5 linked regions of the Thermofilum uzonense genome follow. The main gene of each other region encodes a partner of the protein of the gene in region 5 in a complex. Links are inferred from orthologs where the notes say so. Each region holds a gene or a part of one and is shown on either strand. Other genes may lie near its edges. The genes, in order: MA03_RS05870, rpsJ, MA03_RS00185, MA03_RS00225 and MA03_RS08165.

Region 1 (2,923 bases), 400 kb from region 5 along the record:
TCCTTGAGCGCATCCCTGAAGGTGTCGCTGAGCATCTTGGCTGCAACCGTGAAGTTGAGCTTGGGAGAGGGTAGTTCTTGGCCTGCAATGTCGAGGAGGGGGAACCTGAACCTCCGCTCGGCCCTGCCTTGTAGAATTATTGTGAGCCTGCCCTCGCCGACCTCGAATACGAGCTTGTCGTCGGACTTAGCCCTCTTTAAGACCTTGTTGATGTCGTCGAGTACAACGCCAATCTTAGTCTCCGAGTCCACGGAGTATTCCTCGAAGAGCCCGGCTGGCATGAAGAGGTCAACCATCGCTACTCTGCCTGGGTCTAGAGCTCTGAGGCGTAACCCGTCTGGAGATGCAAGGAAGTTTGCCTCGTCGACTATTGTTGAAAGGCTTTCAAGAATATACCTCCATTCGCGGGCATCCGGGAAGGTGAACCTGACCATTTTTGACCCTCGTTTAAAGAAGTTGGATACTGAATATAAAACTATCATTAAGGTTGGCGTCAAGAATAACGTGGGATCTCCTCTTCAGGCGTATTCGCGGTATACCTTCCTGCACTTAGTGCATATGTAGAACCTTGTCGCTGGCTCGTCGCCAGCCCTTGTCTGAACCTCGTACACGTAGGCTTTGTCGTTGCCGCAGTTCTCACACTTGAAGGGCACCACTGGGAGTGTAGACACGTTCACATCCAAGACGGTGATCTTGTCGAGGGGGTGTCGTTGAACTTTTTCCTCGAGACGGTACGCGTTTCCAGGATTATTGCTCTCCTTAACATATCCGCAGCTTCTACACTTTAATACTTTCCTGCCGTCCACAACGGCTGGTAGCATTAGCCCCCCGCATTTAGGGCAGAACTCCATGTATCCACCTAGAGACCCATGCTCTAGGCCTCGCCTATAAACCTTTTCCAAGGCGAGGTTAGCGGTTTAGGCAAAAGTATTCAGTCATTCTAGATGCATGCGTCTATGCAGGCTGGAAAAGCTTAAATTATGCGTGTAGGGTTGAAAGTGCAGCGTGGGGGTTGGAATGAAGGTTCCTGCAGTGATAAGGACCTATTGTCCAAAGTGTAAGACACATACAGAGCACGAGGTTACGCTTTATAAGGCTGGAAAGAGGAGAACGTTGGCTGAGGGTCAGCGGAGGTATCTAAGGAAGCAGAGGGGTTATGGGTCTAAGAGGAAGCCTGAGCAGAAGAGGACTGCAAAGGTTACGAAGAAACAGGTGTTGAAGCTTAAGTGTAAGGTCTGTGGATATACCTATCACAAGGAAGGCATTAGGCTGAAGAAACTGGAAATAGTAGAGAAGGTGAAGTGATATGGTTGAGGTGGAGCAGCTCGTTCCAAAGCCTAGGAGCAGGTTCGTAAAGGTTCGCTGTCCCGACTGTGGTAACGTCCAGGTAGTGTTCAGTCACTCCTCCCTTACAGCTAAGTGTTTCAAGTGTGGCAGGGTTCTTGTACAGCCTAGAGGGGGCAAAGCTCTAATAATAGCGGAAATCGTGGAATTCTTGACGTAACCAGACATTATCGTGGAGAAACACTGATCCTTTTAAGAATAGTCGCCCATTAAGCTAATTCTCCTGTAGATGTCCTCTTTTTTCAAACTTTCTCGCGACAGGCTTGAGAGGCAAAAAATATCTGTCACTAAACTTATTCTCTCCGGCGATAGACTGTGGTTAGACGTAGAGAAGAGGTTCCTAGCCTCAATGAATTGGTTGTGGCTACTGTAAAGGAGATTCACGAGCATGGAGCCTTTGTAGCTTTGGACGAGTACGGGGGATTGAGGGCCTATGTCCCGCTTGGAGAGGCTAGCCATAGCTGGTTTAGGAATATAAGAGATGTTTTAAGGGTGGGACAGAAGGCTGTGTTCAAGGTTATACGTGTAGATCCCTCAAGAAAGCTGGTTGACTTATCGTTAAAGAGAGTCTCAGATGGAGAAAGAAAAGAGAAACTTATAGAGTGGAAGAGGGCACAGAGGGCTGAAAAGATTCTCGAGCTTGCAGCTAAAAAGCTACGTAAGACCCTCGACGAGGCTTACGAGAAGGTTGGCTGGCCGCTTGAAGACTATTATGGAGAGATTTTTAAAGGACTCGAAGAAGCTAGTCTGAGGGGCGAAGAGGCTCTCTTAGAGGCCAACGTTGAGAAAAAATGGGCCGAAGTTGTCGCGGAGATAGCCCGTCAAAACATTAGACTCCCACGGGTGAAGCTCAGCTTTATCATTAATCTTCAGTGCCTGGAGGGTGGGGTTAAAGCGTTGAAAGATATTTTAACATCTTGGGAAAGAAGCGTGAAGCTGCCATCGAATACCTCTGTAAGGTTTTATACACTGGGAGCTCCCAGGTATAAGTTAGATGTCGAGGCGTTGAATTATAAGGATGGTGAGAAAATATCATCAGATATTCTAAAAGCTATTGAACAGGGCGCGAAAACCCACGGCTGTAGCTTCTCGTTTGAAAGATTAAAAGGTGAATAAGAGGTGGGAAAGCATACACTTTTACACAAGTGTTCACAGTGCGGGATGTACACATTGCGTTCTGATAAGTGTCCGTACTGTGGAGGGGAACTGAGGGCCGCTCACCCAGCTAAGTTTTCGCCTGAAGACCCTTATGGAGATTATAGGAGAAAAATGAAGCTGGAGATTCTTCTCGATAAGCGAAATTAACCTTTTACTTTAAAGACTTTTACCCAGCCGTTGGGTTCCGAGACATATACGAGCTCAAAGTGTTTTAGAGGGGATAATAAGTAGTGTGGACCGTTATAGCCTTGGAGCTGACCTAGGAAGGAGTCGAAGATGAAGAGCTGTTGTTTATAGTTCCTAGTGAAGATCATCCTGTAGAGTGTCGCGTTTAACCCCTGCGGGGTGGGTGCGGGAACAAGGAGGTATAACCTCTGGTTATTCCCTAAATCTAGATACGCGTAGGAGCCGTTGTTAAATC
Region 2 (2,809 bases), 390 kb from region 5 along the record:
GATTATGTAGGTGCCCAGAGAGAAGGGTGGTCGCTCCGCCAAGATGAAGACTAGTCCTGATGCGATTAAAACTGAGATTACTAGTAGGAGCCATGCAAGGTTATTCTCGGATACCAATTTCTCTAATATAGTAAATCTTCCTTCAGGCATAACTGCTACACCAGGCCCGCTTATTTATTTTTGTCTTTTCCAGCTACCTAGGGTATCACGAAGGATGCCAGGGCTATAAGCATGCCGATTAGAGTAGTGTTTCTCAGCTTGCCGGCATTGGAGGGGGTTGGCTCCTTCAGCATAAGGTAAGCACCATGGATGAAAATAATGTCTGTCAGAGATATTAGCGCTGTGAAGAACAGTTTGTTCGCGAAGTAACTTATGGCTGCAAAACTTAGTGCAACAGCGAGAAGCATGAAGACCGATGCAACTTTTCCTGCTTTTTCTGATCCTATCTCACACGCTAGAGTGCATATGTTCACCCTCACATCGCCCTCAAGATCCCTGACACCTTTAACAACCTCCCTTCCTACATTTGCTAAAAATGCTATCATAAAGAATAATATCGTCTTCTCGGGTACATCGAGGCCGGTTGCCAGCGATCCGTAAAGGAAACTGCTCGCCGTTAACCCTGCGACAGTGATATTACCGATTATTGAAAACCTCTTCAAATACGCGTTGTAAAGATTACCGAGAGATAACGCCATGATTAAAAGGAGCATGGGTGCTTTACCCAGGAGTGAGGCGAGGATTATTGAGGAAAATGCTAGTAGGATTGCAATAATTACGGCTTCGTCTTTTGACACCTCTCCTGTGACGAGGGGCCTATCAGGCGAATTTATCCTGTCCTCTTCCATATTAAAGATATCATTAAAGGCGAAGAGAGAGGCTTCAACCATTACAGAGCTTAGAAAAGCGATTATCAACGCCTCACACAGACACCACTTGACAGCTAAGAATCCTGCCATGACCGCAAGGCCGGTCATGACGCCGTGTTCGATTCTCGTTAACCTTAAATAGGCTCTAGCTTTTCCCACAAGTTTACGGAGCTACTCCCCGATATAAAACATGGCGCCCATAGGAGATGAAAGACGGATTTTGTTAAGCGGGCCCGCCGGGAATCGAACCCGGGACCTGCGGCTTTCTCTGGGAAAGCCTAGGACTGCGGCGCTCCTGGAGCGTGGCCGCCGCGCTTCCTGACTGCGCTACGGGCCCTCGTGAAGGCTAGACATATGTTTCTGATAAATTTTACTTTCCATCTGATTAAGGACTCATCTAGAAAAATAGCCAGGGTTACAAGTTTTTGCTTTTAGAATTGAAGAATGTCAACGAGTATTAACGATAATGGCGTTTTAGAAGCTTCTCTTTACACGACCTCGATTTCTACACGCACCGTTGGTGGCACACGGGTTCGAAGTAGCAGGCGGGTTGCCCTCTCATCGGCATCCATGTCTATGAGCCTTTTATGTATTCTGAGCTCAAACCTATCGAAGGTTTCATATCCTTGACCTGAGGGTGCGCGTCTTGTGACGACTCTTGCTACCTGGACGGGCAGGGGGATAGGGCCACGGATCTTAACGCCTGTTCTCTTGGCTATCTCAACTATATCTTTGCATACTGCGTTTAGGTCTTCGACAGATGTGCTTGAGAGACGGATGCGAACCTTGGTTGGCATACAGCATCACAGGCAAAAAGGTGAAGGCTGTATAGTATAAAAATTTTATCTCTAAAAGACGGCTACTAGTATCCTTCAGCCTTTTTAACGTCTATGACTACTCCAGCCGCTATAGTTCTGCCAGAGTCGCGTACCGCAAACCTGCCCAATGGCGGGAAATCAGAGTATTTCTCGACGACCACTGGCTTTCTAGGCTTAAACCTTACGATAGCTGAGTCGCCTTGTTTGATGTACTGAGGTTTCTCCTCTGCGACGCTACCTGTCCTGGGATCTAGTTTCTGGAGTAGTTCCTCAAAGGTCACAGGAACCGTTGCGGTGTGAACGTGTAGTACCGGGGTATAGCCTGCCGCTATCGCCGTCGGGTGGAACAATACGAAGATACGTCCTATAAACTCGTCCACTACTGTGGGTGGGTTAGTTGTGGGACCGACAACATCGCCGCGCCTGATCTGACTCTTCTCGACACCCTTCACGTTAAAGCCTATGTTGTCGCCGGGTATTGCTTCCTGAATAGGAGTGTGGTGTGTCTCGATGGATTTTACTTCTCCCACAGCCTTTGGCGGGTTTATTATTATCTTGTCGCCGACCCTGAGAACGCCTGTCTCAACCCTGCCTACAGGAACTGTTCCAACGCCTTTGATGGAGTAGACGTCCTGGATTGGAATTCTTAGTGGCTTGTCGATGGGTCGTGGAGGCTCTTTAAAGGTGTCTAGAGCCTCGTAGAGGGAGGGACCGTTGTACCATGGAGTTTTCTCGGGTGAGCGTTTAACTATGTTGACTCCTTCCCAAGCGGAGATTGGTACAAAGTGTATCTCTTCAAGCTTATAGCCGACCATTCTCAGTAGCCTTGAGAGCTGGTTCTTGATATCCTCGTATCTCTGCTGGCTATAATTCACAGTATCCATCTTGTTTATGGCTACCACGAGCTGGTCGACACCCATTGTCTTGGCGAGGAAAATGTGCTCTCGCGTCTGACCAGCCGGACTTATACCGGCCTCGAACTCACCCTCCTTAGCAGACACGACCAGAATTGCAGCATCAGCCTGGCTTGCTCCAGTAATCATGTTCTTGACGAAGTCGCGGTGTCCAGGAGCGTCGATAAGCGTGAAGAAGTACTTCTTTGTCTCGAATTTGTAGAAGCCC
Region 3 (2,839 bases), 1.5 Mb from region 5 along the record:
AAGCGCAGCCTTTCGAGAAGGAGATCCCCTAACCCACGAGTTAATCCAGGCTATATACTCTTTTTTCGCCTCCTCATTGCCCACTACGTCAACTATCCTCTTAGGCCTGTATTTTTCAACCCAGGGTAGTTGTCGAGAAGAAGACATTACTTTCCTCCCGATCCCTTACCTTGAGAGTAAAGTGCAAGCTTCGAGAGCAACGCCATTAGCTGTATCTCGTCATCAGCCCCCTCCACGATGCGATAATTGGCCTCGGCGACAAGTGCTATGAGTTCAGCCATCGTGGCGTTGTCCGGCTTGATGGTTTTTCCAAGTGAGAAAATATCACGATGTATGTATCTCACTATATCTAAGCCTGAAAGCCCATAATTGTACAGTAGAACCCTTAGCTTTTCACGAGACGTTAGAAGGTCTCCTTTGAGTGCACTTTGAATCATCTCTTCAACCTCCTTAGGCCTAACCTTTCCAAGTGCTTCATAAACGACCTCGGCAGTGACATTCTTTGCTATTGCGCTAGCAGCCTGGAGGGTGTTTATAGCCTTTCGGAGGTCTCCCTGACTTTCCTCCCATATTACATCTAAAGCTTCCTCATCGACCTTAATCCCTTCCTTGGACGCGATAAATTTCAACCTATCGATGGCAGACCCTTTAGGCAGTGGCTGAAAACGGAAAACTGCACAGCGTGATTGGATCGGTTCTATTATCTTTGAAACATAATTCGCTATTAGAATGAATCTTGTATTACGGCTGAACAGCTCCATAGTTCTCCTCAAAGCCTGTTGGGCATCACTAGTCATATTGTCTGCCTCGTCCAGAATAACCAATTTAAACGGTATTTCTCCTATTGGAAGCGTTCTCGCATAATCCTTTATTCGACTTCTTATTACATCGATTCCCCTCTCGTCTGATGCGTTCAACTCTAGCGTGTTCTCCCGCCAATTCTCCCCATAAAGGTCATGCGCTAATGCCAATGCCGCGGTAGTCTTACCTGTACCAGGTGGACCACCGAATAAGAGATGCGGTAGGCTTTTAGTCTTGACGAATTCCTTTAAACGCTTAACGATCTCTTCTTGATCTACTATCTCATCCAAGGAGCGGGGTCTATACTTTTCAACCCATAACTCAGTGGAAGACATCTTAATACCCTTTATTTGAGGATAAACACGCAATTAAGCGTAGCGGACAAGAATATTCTAGCGTCTATCTGGAAGCCAACGCTATTCTCTCGATCTCTTCCTTCTTTCTAAGCGCATAACTGTTCGCATCTCCATAAGCGGCTGCTACAATCTCGTCGGCAAGACATTCCTCGATTGTTTTGGGATTGTTCATTGAGCATTGGCGAGCCCCTTCTGTTATAAACCTTAACGCCAAATCCACACGTCTTTGAGGAGAAACATCTACTGAAACATGGTATAAGATACCACCATAGATAACTCTTGTAGTCTCTTCGCGGGGGGAAGCATTTTCGATAGCCCAGACGAGAACCTGTATAGGATTCTTTCCAGTCTTTAGCTCAACGATCTGAAATGCCCTTTTCACGATATTAATTGCCAGCATTTTTTTCCCAGCGTTACGGCCGGGCCGCATCATCTCGTTTATCAAACGCTCTACGATCGACACATTAGCCTTGCCAAACCTTTTCTTGGCGTGACGCCCCTCGGAGTGAGGAATAAGAACAGGCTTCAATGAGATATACCTTCGAAGACTTTGATCCCTTATCTCGACTTCCTGTAAACTCCACTTCCCAAAGACTTTGATCTCCTCACCGCTGAGTGTCTTTAGAGTAGCTTCACCACTTCCCTCTGACATACTTCGATCACCTTGCAGAAACTCTTAATAAATATTTCTTTTTACAGCAACACCTAGCCCTTAACAACTGCTATTGGAACCATTCGTACAACTTTCTTTGCTATTCCCACAGCATCTGCCACGAGCACGACTCGATCCACATCTTTGTATGCGTCTGGAGCCTCCTCAGCCACAACCGCAAGACTGGCAGCTCTTACCACTATCCCCCTGTTTTCGAGCTCGTTTTTTATTTCCTGCCCGCGCACGCTTCGGCGCGCCTCAGCCCTGCTCTGCATACGGCCTGCCCCATGCGGTGAAGACCCGAAAGTCATCTCCATAGCCTTGGTTGTACCCACCAGAATGTAGCTGGCGGTCCCCATCGATCCAGGTATAAGCACGGGCTGACCGATCGATTTATAGTCTGCAGGTATCTCAGGGTGCCCCGGCGGAAAAGCCCTGGTCGCCCCTTTTCTATGCACGTAGACCTTCACTCTCTTTCCATCCACTACGTGTTCTTCCAACTTCGCAATGTTATGAGCTACGTCATAAATTATTCTTAGACCTAGTGCATCAGGGTCTCTCTTAAACACTGAGCGAAAACTCTCGCGAACCTGGTGAGTAATTATTTGTCTATTCGTCCATGCAAAATTGGCAGCTGCCTTCATCGCAGAGAAATATCTTTGGGCTTCATCGCTGGTGGCAGGAACGGACACTAACTCCCGGTCTGGGAGAGGAAGCTTATACTTGGGGATAAGCCTCTCCATAATCTTGAGGTAATCGCTGGCAACTTGGTGTCCTAATCCCCTGCTACCGGTGTGTATCATGACTGTTATTTGGCCCTCTCGCTCTATCCCTAAAACCTTGGCGATATCAGGGTCGTAGATCTTATCGACCTTTTGTACCTCTAGGAAATGATTACCGCTTCCTAGAGTTCCAAGTTGGTTCCTGCCTCTTTGTTTGGCTTCCCGTGAAACAGCATTTGCATCGGCTCCTTCCATATGGCCCCGCTCTTCTATATGTAATGGATCGTCTTTCCAGCCATAGCCGTGTG
Region 4 (2,748 bases), 1.5 Mb from region 5 along the record:
ACGAATAATTCAATAGCAAACTTTCTTGCAACAGTGTATCCATACTCTTTTAGTAGACTTTCGACCCCCTCTGAGGAACATGAGGATTCTAGTCCAATCCAAGGCAATATATACCCACCTAGTTTATTCTATGAAATTAGGGTTAATCCCAGATAAAAAATATAGCGTGTGCTTATTGCTTATCAGTTGAAGCAATATTAGTATGTGATTTATAAAATCTTACAAAAAATTCTAAAGGGTTGACTCAATAAAGAAATTGAAATGATGACCCATTGCAGCTCGGAAAAATGAAGAGAAGGTTTCCGGTCTGATCCGGCTTATACTCTTCGACCTCTGCGGCCTCCAGGCTTTCTTATAGAGTCCGTGGGTAGTGGAGTGACATCCTCGATGCGATCAACCATGAGTCCAGCTCTAACGAGAGCTCTTATAGCAGGTCCAGCTCCCGGACCAGGAGTCTTTGCACCGTAGCCTCCTGGGGCTTTGACCTTAACGTGTACCACCCTAATTCCCTTGTCAAGAGCTATTTTTGCAGCTTTAACGGCGGCTTGCATGGCCGCCCAGGGAGAAGGTTTGTCGCGATCCGCTTTTGCTATTTGTCCACCTGATGCTATGGCAATAGTCTCGGCGCCAGAGATGTCCGTTATATGGATAATAGTGTTATTGTAGCTTGCATATATCCATGCTATCCCTACGTCGCTCTTAGCCTTTGCCTCCTTTTGTTGCTGTTCTTTCGGTTTAGCTTCCTCTGCCATATTCACTCACCCTTTTCTGCAACTTGAGAAGCCTTTACAAGAGGAGACAACGGGTAATATCCTACGAGATCCTCCTCGTGCCTTTGGACGAGATAGCCAGGGCTATTAACACGTCTGCCTCCTATTGCGATATGTCCATGAGTGATGAGTTGTCTGGCGTGATACATGCTTGAAGCAAGTCCTTTCCTATAAACAATGGTTTGTAGCCTTCGTTCAAGAATTTGACGAACTGTAAGGCTTAAAATCTCGTCCAGAGTGGATTGTTCACTCGGGAGGATACCGAGCTTGTATAGCCTGGAAACAAGAGGCTTCTCCAGAGGTAACCTTTCTTCTTCTGGTAAGGCTAAAAGCCTTCTAGCCCTGGCTCTTATATCCCTAAGGAGGGACTCCGCAATCCATAATTCGCGTTTATTCCTTAGGCCATACTCTCCTAGAAGTCTCATTTCCTCTTCTAGAACATCTTTCCTCCAGGGATGACCCGGACCTTGCCATTTTCTACGAGATTTCTTGGGATCTCCCATTTAACCACCTTTTTTAGCTTCCTGTTGTTTTGCGGCACCCCTCTTAACGCCTAAGGTGAGGCCTGTACGGCCTGTTGTCCTGGTTCTCTGCCCTCTAACTTTAAGTCCGTACATGTGTCTGACACCCCTGTAGCTTTTGATCTTTTTCTCATTTTCAATGTCTCCACGCACAGCTAATAAGAGGTCAGAGGTTATTAGGTGCTTGTCAGCCCCCGTTGCAGGCTCTTTGCGTCTATTGAGAATCCAGGATGGCAAGCCAAGAGACTCAATGTTCCTCAAAGCCGTAGATATTTTTTCCACATCTTCCTCCGTCAACGTCCCCAACAGTCTATGCGGATCGTAGCCTAGCTTCCTTAGAATAACGTAAGCTGTATTGACGCCGATTCCCTTTATCTCAGCCAAAGCATACGCTAAGGCTTTGTCGCCTGGTAAGTCTACTCCCGCTATTCTCACTATATATTGAAACTCGCTAGACATATTGCCTGAAGCCTAAAGAAAAACCCAATAAATATCTTTTTCGCAGAGATATGTTGGCGCCGGGGCCGGGATTTGAACCCGGGCGCCCTTGCGGGCAACGGATTTCCTGCAAAGGCTCAATTGCGGCACGATTGTGTCCGCCGCCTTGGTCCACTCGGCCACCCCGGCTCATGATGCTAAAAAGCTCATGTGAATATAAAAGCTTCGCCTGTAAAGGAGCCGAGTAACTATTAATAGAGGAATTAGAGAGTACATAACGGAAAAATTCATGAAGCTGAAAGATGTTCTCTTTACTGCTCCTGAGAATTTTGAACAATTATCAGAGATCCGAGAAGTTATGCGGGAAGCCTGGGGTATGCAAGACTACGGTGAAACGCTACCTGTACATGTCATGAAAGCGATAATGGATAACGGTGGCTTCCTAGAGGTTGCAATTCTGAACGGGAGAGTAATAGGATTCGCGGTAGGGTTTATTGGTTATTCCCTTGATTATGGCTACTATTTATACTCCCATATGCTTGGAGTCAGGAGAGAGTACAGGGGTAAAGATGTTGCTCTCATGATTAAACTAAGCCAGCGAGACTGGAGTATTAGAAGAGGTTATAGACTCGTTGTTTGGACGTACGACCCGCATCAAGGCTTAAATGCAAGGTTTAATTTCGGTAAGCTAGGGGTTATCTCTAGACAATTCCACGAAAACTATTATGGGGAGATTCGGGATGAGTTGAATACTGGGCTTCCAACTGACAGATTCAAGGTTGAATGGTGGGTTCTAAGCAAGCGAGTTGAGGACCGTCTCAATGGTCGTGATAAACCTCCAAGTTTTGATGATATAAAGGATGAGGCAACATTGGCCCTGGAGTCAAAGGCTGAAAGGGGATGCAGGATCCCCATAAGACACTCTCTAGAAAATTCTAATGAACTCGTACTTGTCGAGTTCCCAGGAGATATAAACGTACTACGCGCGTCGTGTCCAGAAAGCGCTTTGACCTGGAAGC
Region 5 (2,933 bases):
AGTACTTTGAAAAAACAAAGTCTAAGGTGGCGAGAAGTGCCCTGGAAAAGGGCGGTGTTGCCCTGGCCTTGAAGCTCAAGGGGTTCAAGGGCATCCTTGGAAAGGAGATACAGCCGGGTAGAAGGTTTGGTACGGAGTTGGCTGACAGGGCTCGCTACTGGGCGAGGGTTGGAGGGATATTTCACAGCGACGAGCTTCCGGGTTATGGCATCTCGGAGGAGGAAGTTAAAATCCTCTCGGAGGTTCTCAGTCTAGGAGAAAACGATGCCTTCGTGCTGGTATTTGACGAGAGAGAAAAAGCCTTGAAAGCACTTGAAGCTGTTTACAAGAGAGTATTGGAAGCTTTCTCCGGAGTACCAGAGGAGACGAGGGCGGCAAACACTGACGGAACCACACGGTTTATGCGGCCTAGGCCTGGTAAAGCAAGGATGTACCCGGAAACAGATATTAGACCTATCGTAATATCGTCACAGTTGATAGAAAAACTTAAAGGAGAGCTTCCGGAGCCACCTGAGGAAACCTTAAAGAGATTAAAGAAACACTATGGTCTCTCAGACGTGTTGGCCCAGCAGCTTTTCAGCTCAGAGTACCTTTTCTTCTTTGAAGAGCTAGTACAGGAGACGGGCGTACAGCCAGTTATAGCTGCTACCCTGCTCACGAATACTTTGAAAAGCCTGAGACGAGAGGGAGTTAACGTCGAAGTGTTAGAAGAGGAGCACATAAAGAAGGTTTTAAAGGCGGTTGCCGAGAACAAGCTAGCGAAGGAGGCAATACCGGAAGTCTTAAGAGCACTAGCCGAGAACCCTGAGTCTAGTGTGGAGGACGTGATTGAGAAGCTGTCTCTACGAGGTCTAACATTGCAGGAGCTTGAGCGTTTGGTGGATGAGATTATATCTGAGAGGAAGCAGTTGATAATGGAGAAAAAGGAAAAGGCTTTTAGCCCAATCATGGGAATAGTCATGGAGAAGGTTAGGGGTAAAATCGACGGAAAAATAGTCGCAGAGGTTGTGCGTAAAAAGATAACTGAGGCTATTTCTTCTTAGGCTCCCTCCTTAGCTTAACCAACTCGACAGCTATCTTTTTTAAAACAACACTTTTCCGGTCTGCCGTCCTCACGATAATTCTTCCCTCGCTCTCATACCAGAAAGCCGGGAATTTTTTATCGCTCTCTATTAAGACGTCAGTATAGCCGGCGTTTTTAGCTGCTAACACCAGTTCATCTACGCGAGGCTTTTCGACAGATAAAACTTTAGGGACGCGGCGCCCCTTATCCCGGGGTTTTAGAGAATCAAAGTATACGGTCCAGATTATCTTGCCTTCTCTTTTCTTCATGAAGACTCCACAAGAACAGCATTCACAACGCCATCCTGTCCTGGACGCGAGGTCACAACGGCTTTACCGGCTTCCGTTTGAATAACTGCTCCCCGAGTTATAACTCCCCTCCTAGCAAGGTTCCTGTTGGAGGGATTGTCCAGAACCTTCAAAATTTTTACGCGAATAGTCTTCTTTTGGCTTGGAATATATACGTTAGCCTCTGCTGCAACTTTCACTCTAACCTTATAGTTTCCTCCGCGAGCACGGATTACTTTAACTTCAGTCCTATTGCCGACCGTAGGGTTAAGTGGGTATCGACCGGTAAGGTATTTTCTCTTAACCTTTACATGCCTACTTTTAAGCCCTCCGCTTATCTTTCTCAAGTCGTTACCGTGGTATATTCCCATGACCTATACCCTATCTCCCTACTCTACGAGCCTTTTTAGTTTTTCGCTACCGTTTGAACACAAGTTTATTTACTCGTAATGCCTAATGTTATGGGTCTATTATGAGGGTCGTTGAAAAGGGAAGGATTAAAATACTCTTAAACAGGGATGTTCAACCTCACTATCTCGTAGCTGGGTTTCACGGAATAGGCCACGTTGGATGGATATCAGTGAGGCACCTAGTCGAAAAAACCAATGCGGAGAGAGTAGGATACGTTTTTTCACCCTACATGCAGCCATTTGTATCGATAAAGAAGGGGGTCAAGACTCCCTATGAGTTCTACCTTACCGGTGACACCCTGTATTTCTTGCCGAACGTCCCGCTAAGTCAAAAGGATGCCTCCATAGTCACTTTGAGCCTAGCAGAGTTCGCACTCGAGGTTGGAGTGCGAGAGGCTATACTATTTGGAGGACTCGACCATCGTTTTAAGGAGGATGACAAGATTCGCTTAGCACCGACCACGGCGTTCTATAACGAGCGGAGGGAATTATTCGAAACCGGTAAGCTTAAACTCATCGAGGAGGGCTTAGGGGTGGTTGGCCCCCTAGCAATTCTTCTTTCAGTGTTTGAAGCTGAGGGTGTACCGGCAGTAGCGATACTGCCATACGCAGCCCCGGACAGACCTGATCCCAAGGCAGCCGCCGAGGCTCTACGGATGTTCAACGAGATTTATGGCTATAGCGTAACGGTTGATGAGTTGATCGAGGAGGGCACAATGCTTGAGAGAGAGTTAGAGGAAGTTGAGAGGAAAATGAGAGAGATGGTTAAGGAGAGAGAGCCTCCTGTCTATCACGTGTAATCATCCCTTTAAGGATGGCCACTGCATCTAGTATCTTCTTTGAAGTTCTCTCATGTTCACTCAAAGCTTTTTCATAGCTGGGAAGGCTTACCTCCATAAAAATGACCCCCTCGTCTCTTAACTTGTTCCCCATTTTTCTCACGAATTTGCTTGGAAGAGAATAATATGCGAGAACAACCCCCCGGTAAGCCTTGTTTAAGATAAACCAAACCACGTCCGCAAGGATTTCATCCTTTGCCTCTTCGAACACGAGCCTGCTCGCCTCGTATTGAGACAAGGGATAGAAGCCGTCGAGCTCTACAGGTATTATGGAAAATGCTGGCGAAATGACAGCTACATCATACTCACTAAGAATGCTCATAGCATTGGTAAG

The links.
Region 1: MA03_RS08165 (region 5) and MA03_RS05870 share a complex: the UniProt entries of both Methanocaldococcus jannaschii proteins name them as parts of the 30S ribosomal subunit. The link is inferred for Thermofilum uzonense from one-to-one orthologs.
Region 2: MA03_RS08165 (region 5) and rpsJ share a complex: the UniProt entries of both Methanocaldococcus jannaschii proteins name them as parts of the 30S ribosomal subunit. The link is inferred for Thermofilum uzonense from one-to-one orthologs.
Region 3: MA03_RS08165 (region 5) and MA03_RS00185 share a complex: the UniProt entries of both Methanocaldococcus jannaschii proteins name them as parts of the 30S ribosomal subunit. The link is inferred for Thermofilum uzonense from one-to-one orthologs.
Region 4: MA03_RS08165 (region 5) and MA03_RS00225 share a complex: the UniProt entries of both Methanocaldococcus jannaschii proteins name them as parts of the 30S ribosomal subunit. The link is inferred for Thermofilum uzonense from one-to-one orthologs.

What each region holds. Positions count from the first base shown.
Region 1 is NZ_CP009961.1:1,144,656-1,147,578, forward strand. What follows is about bases 8-2,905. They hold MA03_RS05870 (30S ribosomal protein S27e), read left to right. Parts: upstream 8-1,306; coding sequence 1,307-1,504; downstream 1,505-2,905. Other genes in these bases: pcn (proliferating cell nuclear antigen (pcna)), read right to left, coding at 8-434; MA03_RS05860 (transcription factor S), read right to left, coding at 519-851; MA03_RS05865 (50S ribosomal protein L44e), read left to right, coding at 1,018-1,305; MA03_RS05875 (translation initiation factor IF-2 subunit alpha), read left to right, coding at 1,660-2,460; MA03_RS08720 (RNA-protein complex protein Nop10), read left to right, coding at 2,464-2,649. In the rest of the region: more of pcn, read right to left, coding at 1-7; more of MA03_RS05880, read right to left, coding at 2,906-2,923.
Region 2 is NZ_CP009961.1:1,151,239-1,154,047, forward strand. What follows is about bases 13-2,796. They hold rpsJ (30S ribosomal protein S10), read right to left. Parts: upstream 1,667-2,796; coding sequence 1,358-1,666; downstream 13-1,357. Other genes in these bases: MA03_RS05895 (hypothetical protein), read right to left, coding at 13-150; MA03_RS05900 (UbiA family prenyltransferase), read right to left, coding at 198-1,028; tuf (translation elongation factor EF-1 subunit alpha), read right to left, coding at 1,732-2,796. Also shown: more of MA03_RS05895, read right to left, coding at 1-12; more of tuf, read right to left, coding at 2,797-2,809. UniProt on the Methanocaldococcus jannaschii protein: Involved in the binding of tRNA to the ribosomes.
Region 3 is NZ_CP009961.1:29,592-32,430, reverse strand. The notes cover bases 6-2,819. They hold MA03_RS00185 (30S ribosomal protein S7), read right to left. Parts: upstream 1,810-2,819; coding sequence 1,201-1,809; downstream 6-1,200. Other genes in these bases: MA03_RS00180 (RtcB family protein), read right to left, coding at 1,863-2,819; MA03_RS00190 (replication factor C small subunit), read right to left, coding at 147-1,136; MA03_RS00195 (replication factor C large subunit), read right to left, coding at 6-147. Outside these bases: more of MA03_RS00195, read right to left, coding at 1-5; more of MA03_RS00180, read right to left, coding at 2,820-2,839. UniProt on the Methanocaldococcus jannaschii protein: One of the primary rRNA binding proteins, it binds directly to 16S rRNA where it nucleates assembly of the head domain of the 30S subunit. Is located at the subunit interface close to the decoding center.
Region 4 is NZ_CP009961.1:36,601-39,348, reverse strand. The notes cover bases 13-2,735. They hold MA03_RS00225 (30S ribosomal protein S13), read right to left. Parts: upstream 1,751-2,735; coding sequence 1,274-1,750; downstream 13-1,273. Other genes in these bases: MA03_RS00215 (GNAT family N-acetyltransferase), read left to right, coding at 2,019-2,735; MA03_RS00230 (30S ribosomal protein S4), read right to left, coding at 755-1,273; MA03_RS00235 (30S ribosomal protein S11), read right to left, coding at 318-752; MA03_RS00240 (hypothetical protein), read right to left, coding at 13-107. Outside these bases: more of MA03_RS00240, read right to left, coding at 1-12; more of MA03_RS00215, read left to right, coding at 2,736-2,748. UniProt on the Methanocaldococcus jannaschii protein: Located at the top of the head of the 30S subunit, it contacts several helices of the 16S rRNA.
Region 5 is NZ_CP009961.1:1,544,051-1,546,983, forward strand. What follows is about bases 26-2,933. They hold MA03_RS08165 (30S ribosomal protein S8e), read right to left. Parts: upstream 1,722-2,933; coding sequence 1,329-1,721; downstream 26-1,328. Other genes in these bases: gatE (Glu-tRNA(Gln) amidotransferase subunit GatE), read left to right, coding at 26-1,043; MA03_RS08160 (signal recognition particle subunit SRP19/SEC65 family protein), read right to left, coding at 1,030-1,332; MA03_RS08170 (proteasome assembly chaperone family protein), read left to right, coding at 1,823-2,560; tgtA (tRNA guanosine(15) transglycosylase TgtA), read right to left, coding at 2,526-2,933. Also shown: more of gatE, read left to right, coding at 1-25.